Regions from separate parts of the Pantoea sp. X-Soil-ISGK-285 genome, predicted to be linked through region 2. Evidence: predicted binding sites of a transcription regulator. Region 2 holds the regulator's gene; each other region holds the start of a gene.
The links. The regulator PurR, encoded in region 2, represses purine synthesis genes. The targets are predictions, from matches to a motif close to CANGCAAACGTTTGCNTG.
Positions count from the first base shown of each region.

Region 1: the regulator PurR is predicted to act here: its motif matches at 2,013-2,030, upstream of AC6I8B_RS00320 (NCS2 family permease).
Region 3: the regulator PurR is predicted to act here: its motif matches at 2,094-2,111, upstream of glyA (serine hydroxymethyltransferase).

Region 1 covers NZ_AP035938.1:65,873-69,404, forward strand. The annotation lists gene AC6I8B_RS00315 (4'-phosphopantetheinyl transferase family protein) at 1-593, shown strand, start outside; gene AC6I8B_RS00320 (NCS2 family permease) at 630-1,943, opposite strand; gene yieH (6-phosphogluconate phosphatase) at 2,096-2,755, shown strand; gene AC6I8B_RS00330 (GlxA family transcriptional regulator) at 2,770-3,532, shown strand, end outside.
Region 2 covers NZ_AP035938.1:1,878,606-1,882,137, reverse strand. The annotation lists gene AC6I8B_RS08975 (C40 family peptidase) at 304-1,101, shown strand; gene cydH (cytochrome bd-I oxidase subunit CydH) at 1,147-1,236, opposite strand; gene purR (HTH-type transcriptional repressor PurR) at 1,518-2,543, shown strand; gene punR (DNA-binding transcriptional activator PunR) at 2,540-3,445, opposite strand.
Region 3 covers NZ_AP035938.1:3,073,089-3,076,620, forward strand. The annotation lists gene AC6I8B_RS14490 (3-phenylpropionate MFS transporter) at 1-365, opposite strand, end outside; gene glyA (serine hydroxymethyltransferase) at 729-1,982, opposite strand; gene hmpA (NO-inducible flavohemoprotein) at 2,309-3,493, shown strand.

The DNA.
Region 1 (3,532 bases), 1.8 Mb from region 2:
GGGTTTATGGCATTAGTGAGCTGCCGCGCCTGCTTATCCAGAACAACGGACGCCCCGTTTTTGCTGACAGCGATCTGCCCGATTTCAGCATCGCCTATGCGGGTAATACGGTGGGTGTGCTGCTGGCCGAAGAGGGTGGGCGTGCCGGTCTGGATATGGAGATTGTGCATGCCAGAAGCCGTCAGACTCAGGAGCAGCTGATTCAGGGATTAACCTCGGGCGAGATCGCCTGGATCAATGCCCAGCAGGATGCCATGGAGGCGGTGACGCAGATCTGGACATTACGCCAGAGCATTCTCAAGCTGACGGGAGAGGGCGATCGGGGACTGGATTCGCTGCGCCTGTTGCCCGGTGCGGGTCGGCTGCGATCTTCACTCTATCCCGATATTCAGGTGGTGTGTGATGCGGAGCCCATGCTGGTCTGGTCGTGTGCGCTGTCGTCTGCGACTCAGCGTCTGCATCTGTGGGAGATGGATAACGCCTTTCAGTGGCACGCATTACGCGAAATAGAGATGGGTAAGCCCAACATCGGGCCTCATGCTTTGCGGCTGACCAGCCTGCCCAGCGAGCGCAGCCTGCATCCTGAAATGTAAAAAGCCGCAACCCGGAGGTTGCGGCCCTGAATGCGCTTAGTGCGCGTCTACAAAAACAATCTTCAGCACAAACAGCAGAGCAACAATCACTACGCAGGGGCTGATTTCACGCCAGCGGCCAGTACCCAGCTTCATGACGCAGTAAGCAATGAATCCCAGCGCAATACCTTCGGTGATGGAAAAACTGAAGGGCATCATGGCGGCGGTCACAAACGCCGGAACGGCTTCGGTCAAATCATCCCAGCGAACGCGCGACAGGCTGGCGGTCATTAACACCCCAACGTAAATCAGCGCGCCTGCAGCGGCGTAGGACGGCACCATCGCGGCCAGCGGTGACAGGAAGGTCACCAGCAGGAACAGCAGGCCGGTGACCACGGCCATCAGGCCGGTACGGCCACCAATCGCCACGCCCGAGGTGCTTTCGATATAGGCGGTCACGGATGAGGTGCCTGCCAGCGCGCCACTCACTGAACTGATGCTGTCGACATAGAGCGCCTGCTGCATGCGCGGGAAAGTGCCGGTTTCATCGGTCAGTCCCGCTTTATCGGTGACGCCAATCAGCGTGCCGGAGGAGTCGAACAGATTGACCAGCATAAAGGAGAAGATCACGCCTGCCATGCCGATGTTGAAGGCGCCTTTGATATCCACCTGGCCGACCACAGAAGTAATGGAAGGCGGCGCAGAGAACAGGCCGACAAACTTCACGTCACCCAGCATCCAGCCGATAGCGGTAGTAACCACCATCGAGATCAGCACCGCCGCGTGGATATTGCGTGATGCCAGAATAGCGATGATAAAGAAGCCCAGCGCGCCCAGCAGTACGCTGTGCGAGGTCAGGTTCCCCACGGCCACCAGGGTATCGGGATTCGGCACGATAATACCGGCATTCTTCAGCCCCATCATGGCGATAAACAGGCCGATACCGGCGGTAATGCCGACGCGCAGGCTCAGCGGGATATTGGCAATCATCCAGTAGCGAACCCGCAGCAGCGTCAGGATCAGCAGGCCGACCGCACCCCAGAAGATCGCGCCCATACCCACCTGCCACGAATAGCCCATCGCGCCAACCACCACAAAGGCAAAAAAGGCGTTCAGCCCCATTGCGGGCGCCAGCGCCACCGGCAGATTGGCAAACAGTCCCATCAGAATGCTGCCGAAAGCGGCAATCAGACAGGTGGTCACAAACACCGCCTGGGTATCCATGCCGGCGACGCCGAGGATCTGCGGATTGACGAAGACGATGTAGACCATCGTCAGAAAGGTGGTGATACCCGCGATCACTTCGGTGCGCACCGTGGTGCCATGTTCCTGCAGCCTGAAGATGCGCTGCAAAACGCCTTGCTTGCTCATGCCATCCATCCAGAAGAAAAAATCATCGGCGCGTATCCTGGCGATTTTACCGGGGCAATACAATGATTTTTCGCAACCGATTGCCAGTCTCGCAATCTGCGCTGAGTGCGGTAGAGTGTGGAGCACACCCCTGAATCGAAGGATAGAGTCTGATGTCAGTAGAATGCGTCTTTTTTGATTGCGATGGCACGCTGGTGGACAGTGAGTTGCTCTGTACCCAGGCCTACGTCAACACCTTTGCCCGTTACGGCCTGGAACTGTCGCTGCAGCAGATGTTTGAAAAGTATAAGGGCGTCAAACTCTACGACATTATTCGTGACGTCGGCGACGCGCATCAGGTGACGCTACCGATGGAAGAGGTGGAGACTGCTTATCGCGCAGAGGTCGCGCGGCTGTTTGATCAGCAACTGCAGCCTATCCCGGGCGCGAAAGCGCTGGTTGAGCAGATCAAGGTGCCGATGTGCGTAGTTTCAAACGGGACGGTAAAAAAGATGCAGCACTCGCTGGGCTTAACCGGCATGCTGCCGCTGTTTGCGGAGCACCTCTACAGCGGCTATGACATTCTGCACTGGAAGCCCGATCCGGAACTGATGTACCACGCGGCGGAACAGATGCAGGTACCGATTGAGCGCTGCATTCTGGTGGATGACTCCGAAGCGGGCGCCCGCGCCGGTATCGCCGCCGGCATTCCGGTCTACTACTACTGCGCTGACCCGCACAACCCTGAACTGGATCATCCGCTGGTGACGCGCTTCGACGATATGGCGCAACTGCCTGCGCTGTGGCGCGCCCGTGGCTGGGATCTGGTGTAGCAGCGCGGGCCAGCATGACACACATCGTCTGGTTTTTAACCCTGCCCGGCGTGATGGCGCTGGATCTCACCGGCCCGGCCGAGACGCTGAAGCTGGCGGGCGAGCGCTTTATGCTGCGCTACATCGGCCCGCAGCCGGAGGTGGTCTGCTCCACCGGCATGACCATTGGCGGCATCGAACCGTTACCTGATCAGTTGCCCGCCGGGAGTCTGCTGGTGGTGCCTGGCGTCTATGACTCGCAGGTCTGTTACGCCACGCCGCAGGCCGGAGAGGCTCGCGAGTGGCTGATGCGCCAGCACGCCGCGCTGCGCGCGCAGACCTTTATGCTGGTCTGCGTCTGCTCGGGTGCGCTGCTGGCGGCGCAGGCAGGCATGCTGGATGACGTGCTCTGCACCACTCATCATGATGTGATTGCCCGTCTGAAAGCCGCGGCCCCGCGCGCACGGGTGCAGGAGAACCGGGTGTTTGTCGGGCATGAGAATATCTGGACCAGCGCAGGCATCACGGCGGGAATCGATCTGGCGCTGCATCTGATTAATCAGCTCTGCGATACGCAAACCGCGCTGGCGGTAGCGCGGGAGATGGTGGTCTGGTTTCGCCGTGCCGGTGACGATCCGCAACTTTCGCCGTGGCTGCGTTACCGCAACCACATGCATCCGGCCATTCACCGGGCGCAGGATCTGATGATTGCCCATCCTGAGCACGGTTGGACCCTGACCGAGCTGGCCGGACGCACGCATGTCAGCAGCCGCCATCTGGCGCGGCTGTTTCGCCAGC
Region 2 (3,532 bases):
ACGAGATTTTGATCGCTGCCCGATTAAATCGCCATCATTGTTAAGTCCTGCTCCGGGACACCTGAATTCCTGATTATTAACAGCAGGTAACAGATTAATAATTCGTAATAATTTCGTTGATATAAGACGCTGAAAATGTTCATTTTCAGCACAATTGCGTGGGTTGCAAAGATTAATATTAAAAGGCATTACAGTTTTTAAAAGAACTGGACTAGAATGGCCTGGGCGCTGATCCTGGATCAGATTAATCTCAACTTTGTCGCGGTGCGTAGTGGCCCTGACAACTTAACTAATCAACGGACTATGCGTTTAATCATTACGTTTTTCATGCTGGCCTTTGCGCAACTGTTTTTCAACATCGCCGCTGCGTCGCCTCACGCGCCGGTGAACGTCAGTACGCATAAAGCAGAGAAAAAGAGTGCGCGCGACGATGAGCGTCGCAAGCGTCGCCCGGTCAAAACGGTGACGAAAAAGACTCGCCTCAGCCCGGTTCAAAAACTAAAAACAAAAAAACTGAAAAAAGTCGAACTCACCGCGAAACAGACGCCTGCTAAAAAGACCTCGCTAAAAACCGCCCGTCTCAGTAAGAACAAAGAGAAAAAACGTTATGGTCATCAGCGCCTGCTGAAAACCGCTGAGGTCACCACCAGCGAGACCGGCACGATTAAGATGAGCAAATCTCACCGTCAGCGCTACCAGAAGGCCCGCGAAACCGCGATGACCAAGCTGATGGGTCAGTTGGGTAAACCCTATCAGTGGGGCGGCACCTCTCCCCATACCGGTTTCGATTGCAGCGGCCTGGTCTGGTACGCCTATAAAGATCTGGTGAAGTTTAAGATCCCACGTACTGCTAACGAGATGTACCACCTGCGTGATGCCGCGCCGATCAAGCGTGAGTCGCTGGAGAAAGGCGATCTGGTCTTCTTCCGTATCAATGGACGCGGTACTGCGGACCATGTCGGCGTTTACCTGGGTGATGGCAAGTTTATCCAGTCGCCACGCACCGGCAAAGATATTCAGATCAGCGCGTTAGGAGAAGATTACTGGCAGCGCCACTATATTGGTGCCCGTCGGGTGATGACGCCAAAAACCATACGCTGAGCAGCAGAACAACCAGAAGAGAGCCGGGATAATCCCGGCTTTTTTTTAGTGCAGAATAGCGGTAAAACTAAAGGCCACAATCATCAGCAGACAGCCCGCGGTGGTCATTAAAGCCAGTTTAAGATCGGTACTCATTGCTTGCTCCTTAGTCACACAATTAGCAGGGGTATCGCATTTTCCCACAGGGCCCGGTAAAAATCTCGTTTTATCCGTTCAGCCTTGTTAGAATCCCGCCTTTGTTGCGCAACGCGCGCAACCCTGATTCCGTTTGCGCACGTTTTCAGGCGCTTTTACGCCGCCAGCGGCCTGTTTCCTGGCCATGAATGCTGCATTTTTGCGGAAAAAAACCTGAACAGACGCAAACGTTTAACACTACGCTTATCATAGAGTTAGATAAGCACTGGAGTCCGATTTTCATGGCAACAATTAAAGATGTGGCGAAACGCGCTGGCGTCTCAACGACCACCGTTTCGCACGTCATCAATAAAACCCGCTTTGTGGCTGAAGAGACGCGCAACGCGGTCTGGCAGGCGATTAAAGAACTGCACTACTCGCCGAGCGCCGTGGCGCGCAGCCTGAAAGTGAACCACACCAAAACGCTGGGCCTGCTTGCCACCTCCAGCGAAGCGCCCTATTTCGCTGAAATTATCGAAGCGGTTGAAAATCACTGCTTTGACAAAGGCTATACGCTGATTCTGGGTAATGCGCATAACGATCTGCAAAAACAGCGCGCCTATCTCAGCATGATGGCGCAGAAACGCGTCGATGGGCTGCTGGTGATGTGCTCTGAATATCCGGACGATCTGCTGCAGATGCTGGAAGAGAACCGCAATATCCCGATGGTGGTGATGGACTGGGGTGAATCGCGCGCCGACTTCACCGACACGGTACTGGATAATGCTTTCCAGGGCGGCTATCTGGCGGGACGCTATCTGATTGAACGCGGACACCGGGATATTGGTGCAATCCCCGGCCAGATGGAGCGTAACACCGGTGGCGGACGTCATGCCGGTTTCCTGAAGGCGATGGAAGAAGCGGGTATTCAGCCACGCGCCGAGTGGATTGTGCAGGGTGACTTTGAGCCGGAGTCGGGCTATCAGGCGATGCAGCAGATCCTGTCGCAGAAGCAGCGTCCCACGGCGGTGTTCTGTGGCGGTGACATCATGGCGATGGGCGCGATTTGCGCCGCCGACGAGATGGGTTTACGCGTCCCCCAGGATATTTCGGTGATCGGCTATGACAATGTGCGCAACGCCCGTTATTTTGCACCGGCCCTGACCACAGTGCATCAGCCTAAAGCCCAGCTGGGTGAGAAAGCGCTGGAAATGCTGCTGGACCGCATTACCAGTAAACGCGAAGTGTCACAAACGATTGAGGTCCATCCCACGCTGATTGAGCGCCGTTCCGTGGCCGATGGCCCGTTCCGCGACTATCGCCGTTAATGCTCGCTTAACCACTCCTGATTAAGCGTTTGCGCATCACCCAGATAGCTGAGCAACCAGCCTGTCGCCGGTGATGCGCGATCCTCTGCCCAGCTGACGCAGCATGGGCTGTCCGGAAACGCCACCGGCAGCGTCAGTTCAACCAGCTCGCCGCTGTCGAGCAGTGGCCTGGCCAGATGGCCCGGCACCATCGCCACACACAATCCCGCCTGCACGCACTCGAGCCCGGTTTGCCACTCCGGCACCACCAGCCGGCGCTGGTTATCCAGCGTCCATGTCATACGACGCGGCAGTGCGCGAGAAGTATCTTCCAGCACCAGGGATGGCCAGCTCCGCAGCGTGTCATCATCTATCTGGCTCGCCTGTGTCAGAGGATGGTCGGGCGCAACCACGCAGCGCCAGTTAAGCGTGCCCATATCCCGAAAAGCAAAACGTCCGCCCACCGGTATCGCCTGAGTGGCACCAATCGCCACTTCCACCCGGCCATCGGCCAGCGCATCCCAGACGCCGTTAAAGACTTCATAGCTGATGATCAGCTCCATATCAGGAAAGTGGCGATAGAAATCTTTGACCAGCTGCCGGGTGCGCTGAGGTTTAGCGATACGGTCAACGGCTATGCTTAGCTGGCCGCGCCAGCCGTTAGCCAGCTGCTGACACTGTCGCCGGGTGGCAAGCATTTTTTTGATGACGCTGCGTCCTTCCCGGACAAAATGCTCACCCGCCGGGGTCAGAACCACTTCGCGATGCTGCCGTTCAAACAGCGGTACCGCCAGCCAGTTTTCCAGCTGACGCACCGTATAGCTGATGGCAGAGGGCACCCGATGCAACTCCTGCGCGGCGGCGCTGAAGCTCCCCCCACGGGCGACAGCGTCAACCACTTCTAATGCATATTCTGACCACATAATCTGCCTTCAAAAATTTTAACAGCAATCGGCAAATATTACCGTTTCACAGCAGCAAACGCACCTTTTACACTCTGCCGCGTTTAT
Region 3 (3,532 bases), 1.2 Mb from region 2:
GTCCAGGTGGCGGCCAGCGCATCGCTGAGCGGGACCAGCGGCGAGAAAAAGAGGTTAAAGCCGATCATGACCGTCAGCAGCCACATCCACTGCTCACCCACCCAGAAACCGGCAGCGAACAGGCAGGTCATCAGCGCCAGCAGACGCAGCGCCGTAATCAACCGTGAAGGATTTTTGACCTGAGAAGCGATAAGCAGACTGCCGACAAAGCGTGCCACCATGCCACAGCCGAGCAGCAGGCCAATCTTTTCAGCATCAAGACCGGTGCCTTTCAGCCACACGCCCCAGAATGGCAGATAGATGCCGTAACAGAAGAAGTAAGTGAAGTAGCCCAATCCGAGCCATCTGGCGGAGCCGATTGCCATATTCCCTCCAGCAAGAGTGCTGCCTGGCAGCATGAGTGGGCGCTACTCTGGCAGAGCGCCGCAGGACAGGCAATAAAAAAGGATGGCTGATGCCATCCTTTCAGAACACTAACCAATCCAAATCAGAGCGCCTCTTGCCGCTACATCTGAATTTCACGCGCAGGAAACACGGTCAGAGGAGGAAAGCGTCCCGCGCCAATGATGGCGCGGGCCGAGCGGCCAGGGATTGGCTTTAGCGACTTTCCGATCTGACCGTGTTTCCTGAGCAACTCCGGTATCACAGCTAACACGCACTCGTTTTTTAACAATAAAAAAGGATGGCTGATGCCATCCTTTGTATGCTGTCTCACAACAGGTTAACGATTAAGCGTAGACCGGCAGACGGCTGCAGATTTCCAGCACTTTCTTTTTGGTGCGCTCAATGGTTGCTTCGTCATTGACGTTATCCAGCACATCCGCGATCCAGCCAGCCAGCTCACGCACGTCCGCTTCGTTGAAGCCACGACGGGTAACAGCTGGCGTACCGATACGGATACCGGAAGTGACAAACGGGCTTTTCGGATCGTTAGGCACGCTGTTTTTATTAACCGTGATGTTGGCACGGCCCAGCGCCGCATCCGCTTCTTTACCAGTCAGGTTTTTGCTCACCAGATCGATCAGGAACAGATGGTTATACGTGCCGCCAGAAACGATGTCATAGCCACGCTCAATCAGCACCTCAACCATCGCTTTGGCGTTTTTTGCCACCTGCTGCTGGTAGGTTTTGAATTCCGGCTCCATCGCCTCTTTGAACGCAACCGCTTTACCAGCGATAACGTGCATCAGAGGACCGCCCTGACCGCCAGGGAAGACAGCAGAGTTCAGTTTCTTATAGAAATCTTCGTCGCCGTTTTTCGCCAGAATGATACCACCGCGCGGACCCGCCAGCGTTTTGTGAGTGGTAGAGGTCACGATGTGCGCATGCGGGATCGGACTCGGGTAAACGTCTGCAGCAATCAGGCCGGCAACGTGTGCCATGTCCACAAACAGCCATGCACCTACGCTATCCGCGATTTCGCGCATTTTCGCCCAGTCGCAAACGCCGGAGTAAGCTGAGAATCCGCCAACGATCATTTTTGGCTTGTGGGTTTTCGCCAGTTCAGCCAGTTCGTCGTAGTCAATTTTACCGGTCTCATCGATACCGTAAGCCACAACGTTATAGAGTTTGCCCGACAGGTTAACCGGTGAGCCGTGAGTCAGGTGTCCACCGTGCGCCAGGTTCATCCCCAGAATAGTATCGCCCGGCTGCAGCAGCGCGGTGTAAACCGCAAAGTTAGCCTGTGAACCTGAGTGTGGCTGCACGTTAGCGTAATCGGCACCAAACAGTTCTTTTGCGCGATCGATCGCCAGTTGCTCAACGATATCAACGTACTCACAGCCGCCGTAGTAGCGTTTGCCCGGATAGCCTTCAGCGTATTTATTGGTGAGCTGAGAACCTTGTGCCTGCATAATACGCGGGCTGGTGTAGTTTTCAGAAGCAATCAGTTCAATGTGCTCTTCCTGACGCACTGTCTCCTGCTCCATCGCCTGCCACAACTCGGCATCGTAATCGGCAATGTTCATATCACGCTTTAACATCCGGATCTCCTGACTCAGCTAACTTTCTGACGGTATTTACCCCCCTTCAGGGGCGAAGGCCCACAGTGTAAACCGTTTTAACAGGTGAAGGTAGGGTGAACCTCCTCTTTTTACGCAAACGATTGGCTGGCTACTGGCAGGGCTTTTTTACACCTTTTCACCCTGTTCAGACGCCACGATTTTTCTTCAGGATGTGACGGCGGCTTCTCAGGATGCACCAAAAAGTTGCCACTTTGACAACCGGGAAATTTATCGGGTTATTTACACCACAGGCGAGACGCTATAAGATGCATTTAATATACATCTTTAAATGAGAGGCCGTTTTTATGCTTGATGCACACACTATCGCCACGGTAAAATCGACCCTGCCTGCCATCGCCGCCTGTGGTCCTGCGCTTACCGCACACTTCTATGACCGCATGCTTTCGCACCATCCGGAACTCAAAAATGTTTTCAATATGAACAACCAGCGCAATGGCGATCAGCGTGAAGCGCTGTTCAACGCCATTTGCGCCTATGGCGCGAATCTGGAGAACCTGGCCGTGCTGCTGCCTGCGGTGGAAAAGATTGCGCAGAAACATACCAGCCTGAATATTCAGCCTGCGCAATATGCCATCGTCGGTGAAAATCTGCTGGCAACCATTAAAGAGCTGCTGAATCCGGGTGAAGAGGCGCTGGCAGCCTGGGGTCGTGCCTATGGCGTACTGGCGGATGTGTTCATTAATCGCGAAGAGGAGATTTACCAGGCGACGGAGCAGCAAACCGGTGGCTGGCGCGGCACTCGTGCGTTTCGCATCAGTGCTATTGAGCAGCAGAGCGAGGTGATTAAAAGCTTTACCTTCAGTCCGGTAGATGGCGGCCCGGTGGCGGCCTTTAAACCGGGTCAGTATCTGACGGTGCATCTGCAGCCCGCCAGTTTCGAACATCACCAGATTCGTCAGTACTCGCTTACTCACCTCAGTAATGGCAAAGATTATCGGATTGCGGTGAAACGTGAAGCGCAGGGCACCGTCTCCGGCTGGCTGCATCAGAATGGCAAAGTGGGTGATGAGCTGATGCTGGCCGCACCGCATGGCGACTTCTTCCTTGAGGTCGATGCTGCAACCCCGGTGGCGCTGATTTCCGCGGGCGTGGGTCAGACGCCGATGCTGGCCATGCTGCATGCACTGGCGGCCCGCCAGCACCGCGCGCCGGTCAGCTGGCTGCACGCAGCAGAGAACGGCAAACAGCATGCATTTGGCCCGGAAGTGATAGCTACGGGCGCGCAGCTCACCGATTTCGTCAGTCAGGTCTGGTATCGCCATCCCGCCGCTGAAGATGCCGGTCGCTATGACGCGCAGGGTCTGATGGATATCACCGCGATCTCCGCACGTCTCGCCTCACCCGACACCCACTTCTACCTCTGCGGTCCGCTGCCCTTTATGCAGCATGTGGTGGCGCAACTGCGCGATGCCAGCGTGGCAGATACACGCATTCATTACGAACTCTTTGGCCCGCACAAAGGGATGTAATTGAGCAATAAAAAAAGCCCGCAGCGCGGGCTTCTTTAT